Regions from separate parts of the Desulfotomaculum sp. genome, predicted to be linked through region 1. Evidence: riboswitches for the same ligand, from Rfam matches in the RefSeq annotation. Region 1 holds a riboswitch; the other holds the start of a gene.

What was found. Region 1 has a riboswitch for thiamine pyrophosphate ahead of AC1U9Z_RS06425 (thiamine-binding protein). Riboswitches for the same ligand answer to the same signal wherever they lie in the genome.
Region 2: it holds a riboswitch for thiamine pyrophosphate, as region 1 does, so the genes downstream of both, thiD (bifunctional hydroxymethylpyrimidine kinase/phosphomethylpyrimidine kinase) here and AC1U9Z_RS06425 (thiamine-binding protein) in region 1, are expected to answer to the same signal.

What each region holds. Positions count from the first base shown of each region.
Region 1 is NZ_CEVWQM010000008.1:19,454-25,676, reverse strand. Features, by position in the region: gene AC1U9Z_RS06445 (GbsR/MarR family transcriptional regulator) at 1-440, opposite strand, end outside; gene AC1U9Z_RS06440 (quaternary amine ABC transporter ATP-binding protein) at 681-1,922, shown strand; gene AC1U9Z_RS06435 (ABC transporter permease) at 1,903-2,739, shown strand; gene AC1U9Z_RS06430 (glycine betaine ABC transporter substrate-binding protein) at 2,752-3,642, shown strand; TPP riboswitch at 3,830-3,938, shown strand; gene AC1U9Z_RS06425 (thiamine-binding protein) at 4,088-4,378, shown strand; gene AC1U9Z_RS06420 (ABC transporter permease) at 4,353-5,141, shown strand; gene AC1U9Z_RS06415 (ABC transporter substrate-binding protein) at 5,227-6,223, shown strand, end outside.
Region 2 is NZ_CEVWQM010000003.1:60,383-66,605, reverse strand. Features, by position in the region: gene smc (chromosome segregation protein SMC) at 1-2,361, shown strand, start outside; gene ftsY (signal recognition particle-docking protein FtsY) at 2,460-3,392, shown strand; TPP riboswitch at 3,526-3,624, shown strand; gene thiD (bifunctional hydroxymethylpyrimidine kinase/phosphomethylpyrimidine kinase) at 3,730-4,527, shown strand; gene thiM (hydroxyethylthiazole kinase) at 4,570-5,385, shown strand; gene thiE (thiamine phosphate synthase) at 5,375-5,998, shown strand; gene AC1U9Z_RS02355 (HAD family hydrolase) at 6,009-6,223, shown strand, end outside.

The DNA.
Region 1 (6,223 bases):
CGTAAGGGTTCCGGTAAATCCTCTTTGTTTTGCAGACAGATTAATTCCTGTAAGGATTTACGAAGGGATTGGGTGTTATCGTCAATGCCCTTACGCCACCTGATGGAAAAATAGTCAATAAAATTTTGATACCAGTCCGGTTCAATCTCATAATGATCCTTACGAGTACCCTTCATCCAAACTTTGTTAACCATATTTAAGTCTAAAAGGGTTCTGACACCAGTGCTCATGCTGGTTTTGCTCATACCCAAGGCTTCGCCCATCTGATCCAGGGTCATGGGTTTATCTTGAAAGAGGAGGGTTCCATATAAATGACCAATGGACAGGGTGATGCCATATAAATCAATATTCCGAGCTAAAGCGTCAACCACGCGATCCCTCGCCCTACTAATGACTTGCTCGTAAGGCATTACTTTGTTGCTCTGACTTGTTTTTTCCATGGGGGGAAAGACCTCCTGAGAATTACTGTTAAACATTTTACTGTTTATATTGCTAAATGTAAAGAAAGAATGTTATAAGAATAAAAATGAAAAACTGAGCATACGGAACCATGCCAATGTAAAGTTTAAACTTTACGTAAATTATAGACAGATACAAGGCGATACCATTTTTGTGCAAAAATGTTTTGGGTTATACAATATATTTAGAAGTTTACTAATTGAGTAAATTGAGGTGGAAGTGTGGCAAAAATTAAAGTGCAAAATTTGACGAAGGTTTTTGGCCCAAAACCGGATAAGGCGATAGAACTTTTAAAAAAAGGCTGGTCCAAGCAGAAGATATTAGAGGAAACTGGTTTGACCGTGGGTGTAAACCAAGCCAATTTCCAGGTCCAGGCGGGAGAGATTTTCGTCATTATGGGATTATCCGGCAGCGGGAAATCAACTTTGGTACGGTTGCTGAATCGTCTCATAGAACCAACCAGTGGAACAATTGAAATTGATGGAAAAAATATTGCGACCATGAACATGGAACAGCTTCGTGAAGTTAGGAGAAAAAAATTAAGCATGGTTTTTCAGCGATTCGCCCTCTTTCCCCATCGAACAGTTGCTGAAAATGTAGAATATGGCTTGGAGGTACAGGGTGTAGAAGTGGCTAAGCGTCGCCAAAAGGCACTTCAAGCTCTGGCTATGGTAGGTTTGAAGGGCTGGGAAACCAGCTATCCTGATCAGTTAAGCGGGGGTATGCAGCAAAGGGTCGGCCTGGCCCGGGCATTGGCCAACGATCCGGATGTATTGCTGATGGATGAGGCCTTCAGTGCTTTGGACCCTTTAATTCGTAAGGATATGCAGGATGAACTAATTGAGCTGCAATCCAACATGCAGAAAACCATTATCTTTATTACCCATGACCTGGATGAAGCCTTGAAAATTGGAGATCGAATCGCCCTGATGAAGGATGGCCGGATTGTCCAAGTGGGCACACCGGAAGAAATACTAACGAATCCAGCCGATGAATATGTGGAAAAATTCGTTCAGGATGTAGATATGTCCAAGGTACTTACAGCTGAGCATGTGATGAAGAGACCGGAGACCATCACCTTAGATCGTGGACCTCGGGTTGCGTTACAACTAATGAGGGATCGCGGCGTATCCAGCCTCTATGTTGTAGACAAGAAAAAGACCCTATTGGGTATTGTGACAGCAGATGCAGTTGCCAAAGCGAATCAGGAAGGCCTAACCTTAGAACAGGCTATGCAAAAAGAAGTGCCGATCGTTTCGCCGGAGAATCGCTTGAACGAACTATTTGACCTAATTGCCTTTACCCCTATACCACTTGCGGTGGTAAATGAACAACACCGTTTACTAGGCGTGATTGTGAGAGGAGCAGTATTAGGCGGTCTTGCGGGTAAGGTAAACCAAGCTGCTGACAATGAATTAGAGGTCAAGGAAGGGGTTGTGCGGTTTGGCAAACTTATTTCCTAAGATACCTGTTGACAAGTGGATAGAAAAATTTGTGGGCTATTTGGATGATCACCTAGGAGGTTTTTTCGACCTGATTTCCACAGTAATAAGTGGTTGGGTTGATTTTTTTGCTTTTATTTTTACAGTCATTCCTGCCTGGGCTTTAATTATTGGTTTAACACTATTGGCTTGGAAATTCAGCAAGAAATCTATCGCACTCTTTACACTGCTGGGATTGTTTTTGGTGCATAACCTAGGTTATTGGGAAAACACCATGATAACCTTGGCTTTGGTTCTGACAGCGGCACTGATATCGGTTATTATCGGTATTCCCACTGGCATTTTATGTGCCGGAAAGGACACAGTGAGGGATGTGGTCATGCCTACCCTCGATTTTATGCAGACCATGCCTGCCTTTGTTTACCTGATTCCAGCTATCTTTTTCTTCGGTTTAGGAAAAGTACCGGGAGTCATTGCATCGGTGATTTTTGCCATGCCACCCACCATCCGTTTGACGAACCTGGGTATCCGGCAGGTACCCAAAGAATTGGTGGAGGCAGCGGATGCCTTTGGGTCTACGCCCATGCAAAAACTGTTAAAGGTACAGCTTCCGTTGGCCAAGCCTACAATAATGGCAGGCATTAATCAGTGTATCATGTTGGCTTTGTCTATGGTGGTTATTGCTTCAATGATTGGGGCCAAGGGACTGGGCGCCGATGTCTATCGGGCGGTAACTCAAATTAAGATTGGGGCAGGTTTCGAAGCTGGTTTAGCCATTGTCATTCTTGCTATTATCCTTGATAGAATGACGCAAAATATTGGCCGAAAACAAATATAAGGAGGAACGGATTTGAAGAGAAAAGGATGGGTTTTACTAGTAGTTGGTTTAATGATCTCATTACTGATGGTAGGCTGTGGCGGTACAAATACGGAAACCAAACAGTCGGGAAGTGTAGGAGAGCAAGTAGATTACAAAATTATCGGCATTGACCCAGGGGCAGGGATAATGAAGGCCACGGAAAAGGCATTGCAGGAATATGAACTAAAGGATTGGGAACTTGTGGAGGGTTCTGGCGCAGCTATGACAGCGGCCTTAACGAAGGCCTATGAGAAGAAAGAACCCATTATTATAACTGGTTGGACACCCCACTGGAAATTTGCCAAATATGACCTCAAATACCTGGAAGACCCCAAAAAGATCTATGGGGATGATGAGTTTATTCATTCTATCGTTCGCACTGGATTTAAAGAGGATCATCCCAGTGCCTACCAGTTATTAGACAAATTCAATTGGCTGCCAGAGGACATGGCAACAGTGATGGTGGCTGTCATGGAAGGCCAGCCTGAGCAAGAAGCAGCTGCTGAATGGATGAAAAACAATGAAGAAAAAGTAAACCAATGGCTGGAGGGAATCGAGCCGGTACAAGGGGACAAAATAAACCTAGCCTACGTTGCTTGGGACTCTGAGATTGCCAGTGCCAATGTTGTGGCCATTGCCTTGGAAAAACTCGGCTATGATGTGGAACTAAGTCAAGTGGAAGCTGGTCCCATGTGGGCTGGATTAGCTTCCGGTGATGCAGACGCCATTGTTGCCGCTTGGCTACCCGCTACCCACGCCGATTACTACAATGAATTCGAAGGCCAATTTGAAGACCTGGGGCCTAATATGGAAGGAACAAGAATCGGATTGGTTGTTCCGTCTTATATGGATGTTAATTCAATAGAAGACCTAAATAAGTAGTATTTTTAGCCATCAGTCGTCAGCTTTTTGTGCATGTCTTTCTTAAGGGTTTTAGCTCATGGCCTAGGGCCATAAAGACCCCAAAGTAAAGCGTGCAAAAAAGCGGAAGGCTGATGGCTATTATCTGACCTATCATCTATCAAGTCCATTTACAAATCAAGATAATACTGATATAGTAAAACACAAGTAAATATGCTCGGGGAGCTGGGGGTGACTGGCTGAGAGGGTACAGAGGTATCGACCCGTTAAACCTGATCTGGGTAATGCCAGCGGAGGGACAGGAACTATTCTTATGCGCATGAAAGCTACCCTTCCGGGGTAGCTTATTTTATTTGGCATATCGGAAAGTATAAAAATTTCCGATATGTATAAGAGAAAAATTGGCTTCCGCTTTGGCGCAAGCCAATTTTTTCTAATAAGAATATTTAGTCAAGGAGGTAAAAACATGCCCATTGTAAATTTAGGATTCCAGGTAATTCCCCAAACCAAAGGCGATAACAGTTATGAAATTGTTGATAAGGCCATTGAGGTTGTGCAGCAAGCCGGGGTTAAATATGAAGTTGGTCCGATGGAAACCGTAATGGAAGGGGAAATGGATAAACTGATTGAGCTTGTTAAAAGGGCACAGGAAGCTTGCATAACCGCGGGGGCCTCGGAAGTGATGACCTACATAAAGATTCACTATCGTCCCGAAGGAGTAGTAACCATTGATGAGAAGATCGCTAAATACCGATAAAAGGGACTTCGCCGCCATTTTTTTGCCTGGGTTTACCCTGCTGTCCCTGTTGGTCCTGTGGGAAATTGCAGTACACCTTAGCCAAGTAAAGCCGTGGATTTTACCCGGTCCAAGTCAAATTATAGGAGCTTTATGGCAGGCGAGGGAACTTCTTTGGCAGCACAGTATACAGACCATCTATGAGACAACTCTGGGTTTGGGCATAGCGGTTGTGATCGGTATTGCTCTGGCCACAGCCATTGAATGGTCTCAGTCCTTACGAAAGGCTATTTACCCGCTATTAATCGTCTCCCAGACCATTCCGATTATTGCAGTGGCACCGCTGTTAATTATCTGGTTTGGATATGGTTTGCTGCCCAAAGTGCTTGTGGTGGCCTTGGTCTGCTTCTTTCCCATCACCATTAATTTGGCCGATGGCTATCGGCTGGTAGACCGGGAGATGATTCGCCTATTATCCGCCATGGGGGCAGGCCCAGGGAGGATTTTTACCATGGTCAAGCTCCCCGCGGCACTACCTTTCTTTTTTTCCGGACTGCGTATCGCTGGGACCTATAGTGTCATGGGGGCTGTAATTGGTGAATGGCTAGGGGCTACAAAGGGACTAGGGATTTTTATGACCCGCTCCTCCCAGTCCTATTTAACAGACCGCGTTTTTGCGGCCATTCTTGTCATTACCTGTCTTAGTTTAGCGATCTACCTAATCATCGAAGGAGTTGCCCGCTTAACCATGCCTTGGTATTACAGGAAAAAAGAAACCATTTAGCCGTGGTGCAAGAGTGATCCCTAAGGAAATCATGCCAAAAAGCGGATGGCTATATGCTATTTAGTTAAGGAAAGGAGAAATTGCTATGATTCGTAGAAACGGAAAGCTTATCTGCTTACTAGCCTGCCTGATGTTGTTATTTACTGGTTGCACGCAGGAGAAAAAGGCTGCACCGGAGCAGGGTAAGCAGGCAGAAATGAAAAAAGTAACCGTTATGCTAGACTGGTTTCCCAATACCAACCACACGGGTCTCTATGTAGCCAAGGACAAAGGTTATTTTAAGGAAAGGGGTCTGGCAGTAGAAATTATTCAGCCTGGCGAGGGCAGTACGACGGATCAACTGGTGGCTGCCGGAAAGGCGGATTTTGGGGTCAGCTACCAAGAAAGTGTGACCCAGGCTAGGTCAACTGGTATTCCATTGGTGTCTTTAGCCGCAGTGATTCAACACAACACCTCGGCCTTTGCTTCATTAAAAGAAGCCCAAATATCATCCCCTCAGGATTTTGTGGGTAAACGCTATGGTGGTTGGGGTTCCCCGATGGAAGAGGCGGTGCTTAAAGCTGTCATGGAAAAGGCGGGGGTTGCATCGGATAAGGTACAAAACGTTACCCTGGGTGCCACGGATTTCTTTAATTCCATTGGACGGGATGCGGATTTTGAATGGATTTATTATGGTTGGGATGGTATAGAAGCAAAAAGAAGAGGAATGGAATTAAACCTAATCATGCTTAAAGAGTTAGACCCAGCCCTAGATTACTATACACCATTAATTGTTACCAATGAAAAACATATCTCCGAACAACAGGATTTGGTAAGGGAATTTATGACTGCTACTGCCAAGGGTTACCAGTGGAGCATCGAAAACCCTGACCAGGCCGCGGAGATATTGTTAAAGAATGCACCCGAACTAAACCCAGAATTGGTAAAAGACAGCCAGGCCTGGCTAAGTCAAAGATATCAGGAAGATGCCCCGCGCTGGGGAGAGCAAAAGGAAGAGGTATGGGCGCGTTATGCCAACTGGATGTTTGAACGAGGCTTAATTGAACAGAATATAAATGCCCAGGAAGCCTTTACGAACGAAT
Region 2 (6,223 bases), on a different contig from region 1:
AATGACAGAAAAGGGCAATTAGCCCATCGCTTAGAACACCTAAAAAAAGTGTTAGAGGATGCTCAAGAAAAGGAACAGGCCCTTGGTCTACTGATAGAAGATTATAGGAAGAAGACAGAAAAGCTTAATTTGGCAAGGCAGCAGGTTGAGCAGGACCATCATGGGTCAGAAGGGGAACTACATCGACTGCAGGAAGTGCTATCTCAGCTCCAGGCTAAACTAGCCACCGCTAAGGAAGAAATGGTTGCCAAGCATTCACGTTTAAAGGTATTGGAAGAAAGCCTTCATTCACATAGTGGTTTCATGAAACCAGTGCGGGAGTTATTAAAGGCCACCAATCAGAAAAACGACGGTTCTCTTGGTATCTGTGGTGCAGTGGCAGACCTGATTAAGGTACCCCGGGGATTTGAGACTGCCATGGAAGCAGCCCTGGGGGGAGCATTGCAAAACCTGGTAACAGAATCTTCCCGTCAGGCCAAGGAAGCCATTGAATATTTAAAGAGACATAATTTAGGCAGGGCAACCTTTTTACCCCTGGATTCCTTACGACCTACCCCCGCCGGCGATTGGGAGAAAAGGGCACTGGGTTTGCCTGGTGTTATTGGTTTGGCAGCGAATTTAATTAAAACAGAAGGCAAATATCGTCAGGTGGTTGAACTGCTATTGGGCCGACTGGTTGTGGTGGATACGCTGAGCAATGCCATCGAAGTGGCCAGACAAATGCAGCAAAGAATCCGCATTGTAACCCTTACCGGAGAGTTGTTCAGTCCTGGGGGATCCTTAACCGGTGGGGGAGCTGTCCGTAATGCGGGTGGGATGCTGCATACCCGTCGGGAAAGGGACGAGCTGGCAAAGGTTGTTCAGGTACTGCATCAAAAGGTAAATGATTTAGCCAGGGAGTTTACAGAACAACAACAACTCCAACAACAAGGGTTGGAGCGCAATAAGGATTTGCAACAGAAGTTAGTAATCTTGGGTTTAGATGTCCAAGCCGCTGCAATGGATTTAAGCAAAACCAGGGAAGAGTTGTCACGCACCAATGAACGCCGTCAGGAAAGCCACTATCAAATGCACAACATTGAACGAGAGATGGAACATTGGTCCCAGTCTGAAAGGGAAGCCAGCACAAAACGATCCCTTTTGGAAGGGGAGTTAACACAGTTGCAAGGGGAAATTAACCGAACCCAAGAGGGTCTTGCCAAAGCCAGGAACCAAAAGGCAGAACTGGAAAGCAAGGTAAATCAGGAAAAGGTAAGACAGGCTGAATTACACCAGGAAATGCTTGGTATACAAAAAATTATTAAGCGACTGGAAAAAGAAATGGACGAGCGAAGGACGACAATTACAGCGTCCCAGGAACTTCTCCAGGGTTTATGCAAGAGAAATGCTGAATTGGCACAACAGCAAGCACAAGTGACTTTGGATCTCAAAAGTTTACAAGAGGAGCATCGTAAAGCCAAGGCACATCTTAAGCAAGCCCAGGCTAGCCGGGAGACCGCGGCTAGTATGGTTGAGGAACAGGAAAAAACCCTACGTGCAAAACAGGAACTATGGTTGCAGACCAGTCAGAAGGTTCACTCCCTTGAACTGCAGCAGGCTCGGATTCAAACGGAATTAGAACTATTAGCTGAAAGGTTAAAGGAACATGCGATCGATGATCCAGCTCAAATGACGGTATTGCCCGCAGCAAATAAAAAACAGGTTCGCAGTGAATTACAACTGCTAAAATCAAGTATGGCGGAGATGGGTCCGGTCAATGAAAGGGCTGAAACAGAATATCAGGAAGTTGTAACAAGATATAACTTCCTGGAGGAACAAAGAGTTGATTTAGAAGAGAGCAGAAATTCCCTGGGTCAGCTGATCGATGAACTGAATCGGTTGATGTCCGGTCAATTTGAAACAGCCTTTAAGATCATCAATCAAAATTTTGCACGGATATTTGAGCAATTATTCGGCGGTGGTGGTGCCAGCATGAATCTTACCGAAGGGGATACGCTATCCTGTGGCATCGAAATTACTGCCCAGCCGCCTGGCAAAAAGAACCAAAGCCTATCCTTGCTATCCGGAGGAGAGAGGGCTTTAACAGCCATCGCTTTGCTTTTTGCCATATTAAAGTTTAAACCCAGTCCCTTTTGTGTGCTGGATGAGATAGAAGCATCTTTGGATGAAGCCAATGTACATCGGTTTGCTGAGTACCTCTGCCGTACCTCGGATGAAGTTCAATTTATTGTGATTAGCCACCGTAAAGGGACAATGGAAAAAGCAGATGCTCTTTATGGCGTAACAATGGACGAAACGGGAGTGACTAAATTACTTTCCATGTCCTTGGATGAGGCCAAGGGAAAGAAGAAGTTAGCCTAATACACGGACCTGGGTAAGGTTGACATGGTTCGATAGCAGGCATTATAGTAGGGACAGGCCCTGGCCAAAATATTGAGGTTTGAACTGGAGGTTTAACAGTGGGCTTTTTTAACAGGCTAAAAGAAAGCTTAAGCAAAACCCGCCATAGCTTTATTGAAAAAATTGATCAGGTGGTTACTGGTCGTAAGGGTATCGATGAAGATTTATATGAAGAGTTAGAAGAGGTTTTGATCCAGGCCGATGTCGGGGTCAATACAGCCATGATGCTGGTAGAACGAGTGCGTAAAGGTGTCAAGGCCAGAAATGTTCAGGAGGCTTCTCGCCTAAAAGATATATTCCAGGAGGAATTGGCATATTTAATGGGTGAGAAAATGACCCCCATTAAGCTAAGTGAGGACGGCCCCACGGTGATCATGGTGGTGGGGGTAAATGGTGTAGGCAAAACCACTACCATTGGGAAAATGGCCCATAATTACAAGGAACAGGGTAAAAAGGTCATGCTGGCAGCGGGAGATACCTTCCGGGCCGCAGCCATTGACCAACTTGAGATATGGGCTGAAAGAGTAGGGGTGGAACTGATCAAGCATCAGGAGGGTTCCGATCCAGGGGCTGTGGCCTATGATGCTGTGCATGCTGCCCGTTCCCGTAAAGCAGATATTCTTTTAATTGATACCGCTGGTCGTTTACATAATAAAAGCAACTTGATGGAGGAATTAAGAAAGGTTCACAAAATAACTTCACGGGAAATGCCCGGGGCGCCCCATGAGGTACTGTTGGTGCTGGATGCCACCACGGGCCAAAATGCCCTCAGTCAAGTTAAAGTTTTTAGCGAAGCGGTGAATGTAACCGGTATTGCTTTAACCAAATTAGATGGTACAGCGAAGGGTGGGGTGGTAACCTCCATCGTAACAGAAATGGCCATTCCAGTTAAGCTCATTGGCATTGGCGAACGCATGGACGATTTGCGTCCCTTTAACCCGAAGGATTTTATCGATGCCCTATACGGAAAATCGAAGGAAGACGAATCATAACAAATTATTTTTAAAACGTCTGGCGACGAAAACGAAAGTTTTGAGTGACATATTCAATTGATTATTATACAATAATTATCAATAATTATGACGTTACGTTGAAGCAAAGTAATAAATGATAAAAGAATCATACTACTTTTTGCGGGGGGACTCTTCGGAGTTGAGAAGGTAAAACCTGACCCTTTGAACCTGTTGGTTAAGACCAGCGTAGGGAGGCAAATCCGTTATACTATGTAATTGGGTGCTTTCCGAAATTTGGATGGCACCCGATTTTTGTTTAGATAACCTAATTCATTTTAAGGGTTATTATTCAATTTTATACAAGGAGGATTTATATTTGAAAAACGTATTAAGTATTGCGGGATCGGATTGCAGCGGCGGTGCTGGCATACAGGCTGATCTCAAAACATTTTCTGCCCATGGGGTTTTTGGCATGAGCGTGATTGTATCGGTGGTAGCAGAAAATACAAGCCGTGTCATCGACATACAGGATGTTACGCCTGATATGATCAAAAAGCAAATTGACGCCGTGTTCGAGGATATTGAAGTACATGCTGTGAAAATCGGTATGCTTTCTACACCGTCCTGCATGGAGGCAGTTGCAGAAAGGCTTCATCATTACAAACCGAATAATATTGTGGTTGATCCTGTGATGTATGCCAAAAACGGCTATCCATTGATGAATCCCGATGCAGTTAACACGCTAATCAGGGTCATTATCCCCTGCGCGGATTTTCTCACTCCCAATATTCCGGAAGCAGAAAAGATCTCACGCATGGAAATTAGCAATATAGGGGACATGGAGACCGCTGCCAAGAGGATTCATGAAATGGGCTGTAAAAATATTATTGTCAAAGGCGGACATGCTGTTGGCAATGCAGTCGATGTCTTATATGACGGTGAACGTATTTATCGTTATGAAACACATCGCATCAACACGAAAAACACACATGGCACGGGTTGTACCTTTTCTTCCGCTATTGCGTCCAACCTTGCTCTTGGACTTTCCGTTCCTGAAGCAATGGAACGTGCCAAGCGGTATGTAACAACTGCCATTGAACATTCCTTGCCGATTGGCAAGGGAAATGGCCCAACCCATCACTTCTATGACCTTTATCGCAATGGTTTGCGCTAAGCACAACATTAACAAAATGGTTAATGATAGGAGGAAATAAAAATGACAAATACAAGGGAAATGGCCCAACTGCTTACTCTTGTGCGCAGTCAAAGGCCACTTGTCCATCATATTACCAATTATGTTACAGTAAATGACTGTGCCAATATTACGCTGTCCATTGGTGCATCGCCCATCATGGCTGACGCCATTGAAGAAGCAGGTGATATGGCCGCCATTGCTTCCGCCGTGGTACTCAATATCGGAACGCTCAATAGCCGAACGATAGAGGCAATGCTGATTGCCGGAAAGAGCGCCAACCAAAATGGCATCCCTGTGGTATTTGATCCCGTAGGAGCCGGCGCATCTAAGCTGCGCAACGAAGCTGCCGCGCGCATTCTTAACGAAGTAAAAGTTGCCGTGGTGCGCGGCAATCTTTCGGAGGTTCGCTTTATTGCAGGGCTTTCGGCCAATACAAAAGGAGTGGATGCCTCTGAACAGGATGGCGGAGATACTGCGGAAATTGCCCGGAATTTGGCGCAAAGACTGGGCTGTGTAGTGGCAATTACAGGTGCTGTGGATACGGTTTCCGATGGAAAGAGGACCATGCATATTCACAATGGACATCCCGCACTTTCCGGTGTGACGGGAACAGGCTGCATGTGTTCGTCCTTGATTGGCTCCTTTTGCGGAGCGATGCCGAATCAGGCCTTGGAAGGAACCGTTGCGGCATTGCTTTGCATGGGTATTGCAGGTGAACTGGCTTATGAGAAGGCTGGTCAGGTTGGAAACGGCAGTTTCCATATCGGAATTCTGGATGCCATCAGCAAGATGGACGCAAATATATTGGAAGAAAAGATGAAATACCATGAAGTATAATGTGGACTATTCCCTCTATTTAGTAACCGACCGCGAACGAATGAACGCTCCTTCGTTGGCGGAAGCAGTGGAAAGTGCCATCCTGGGCGGCTGCACATTGGTACAACTCAGGGAAAAGACCGTATCTTCCCTTGACTTTTTTAAGATCGCCCAAAAGGTAAAGGGCATAACCGATCGCTATGATATCCCACTGATCATCAATGACCGAGTGGATATTGCCCTTGCTGTTGATGCCGCAGGTGTACATGTTGGACAGAACGACCTTCCCGCAGCAACAGTCCGACGAATCATCGGACCGAATAAAATTCTTGGTGTATCTGCTGCCACTTTGCAGGAAGCGAAACAGGCACAGGCTGACGGTGCAGATTATCTCGGCGTGGGGGCCATGTTTGCAACAGAGACAAAAACAGATGCACACCTGGTATCGCTGGCTGAGCTTGGACAGATACGCAGCGATGTATCGATTCCAATTGTTGTGATTGGCGGTATCAATAAAGCGACCATACCAAAATTTATTGGTACAGGAATAAATGGCTTGGCTGTGGTTTCCGCTATTCTTTCGGCACAGGACATAAAAGCTGCGGCAAGAGAGCTAAAAAATCTGTCCTCATAGGAGAAAAGGAATGATTGATTTTCAAGCGGCTATATTTGACCTTGACGGCACTCTCCTTGATTCCATGGGTGTTTGGGAAGATATTGATGTTGAATTTTTAGCAAAACGAGGGTTGTCCGTTCCGGATGATTATATCAATGAAATTTGTGCCCTTAGTTTTCAGGAGGCGGCTGAATATACCATAAAGTTGTTCGGGTTTTCAGAGGAACCAGCTGCCATCATTAA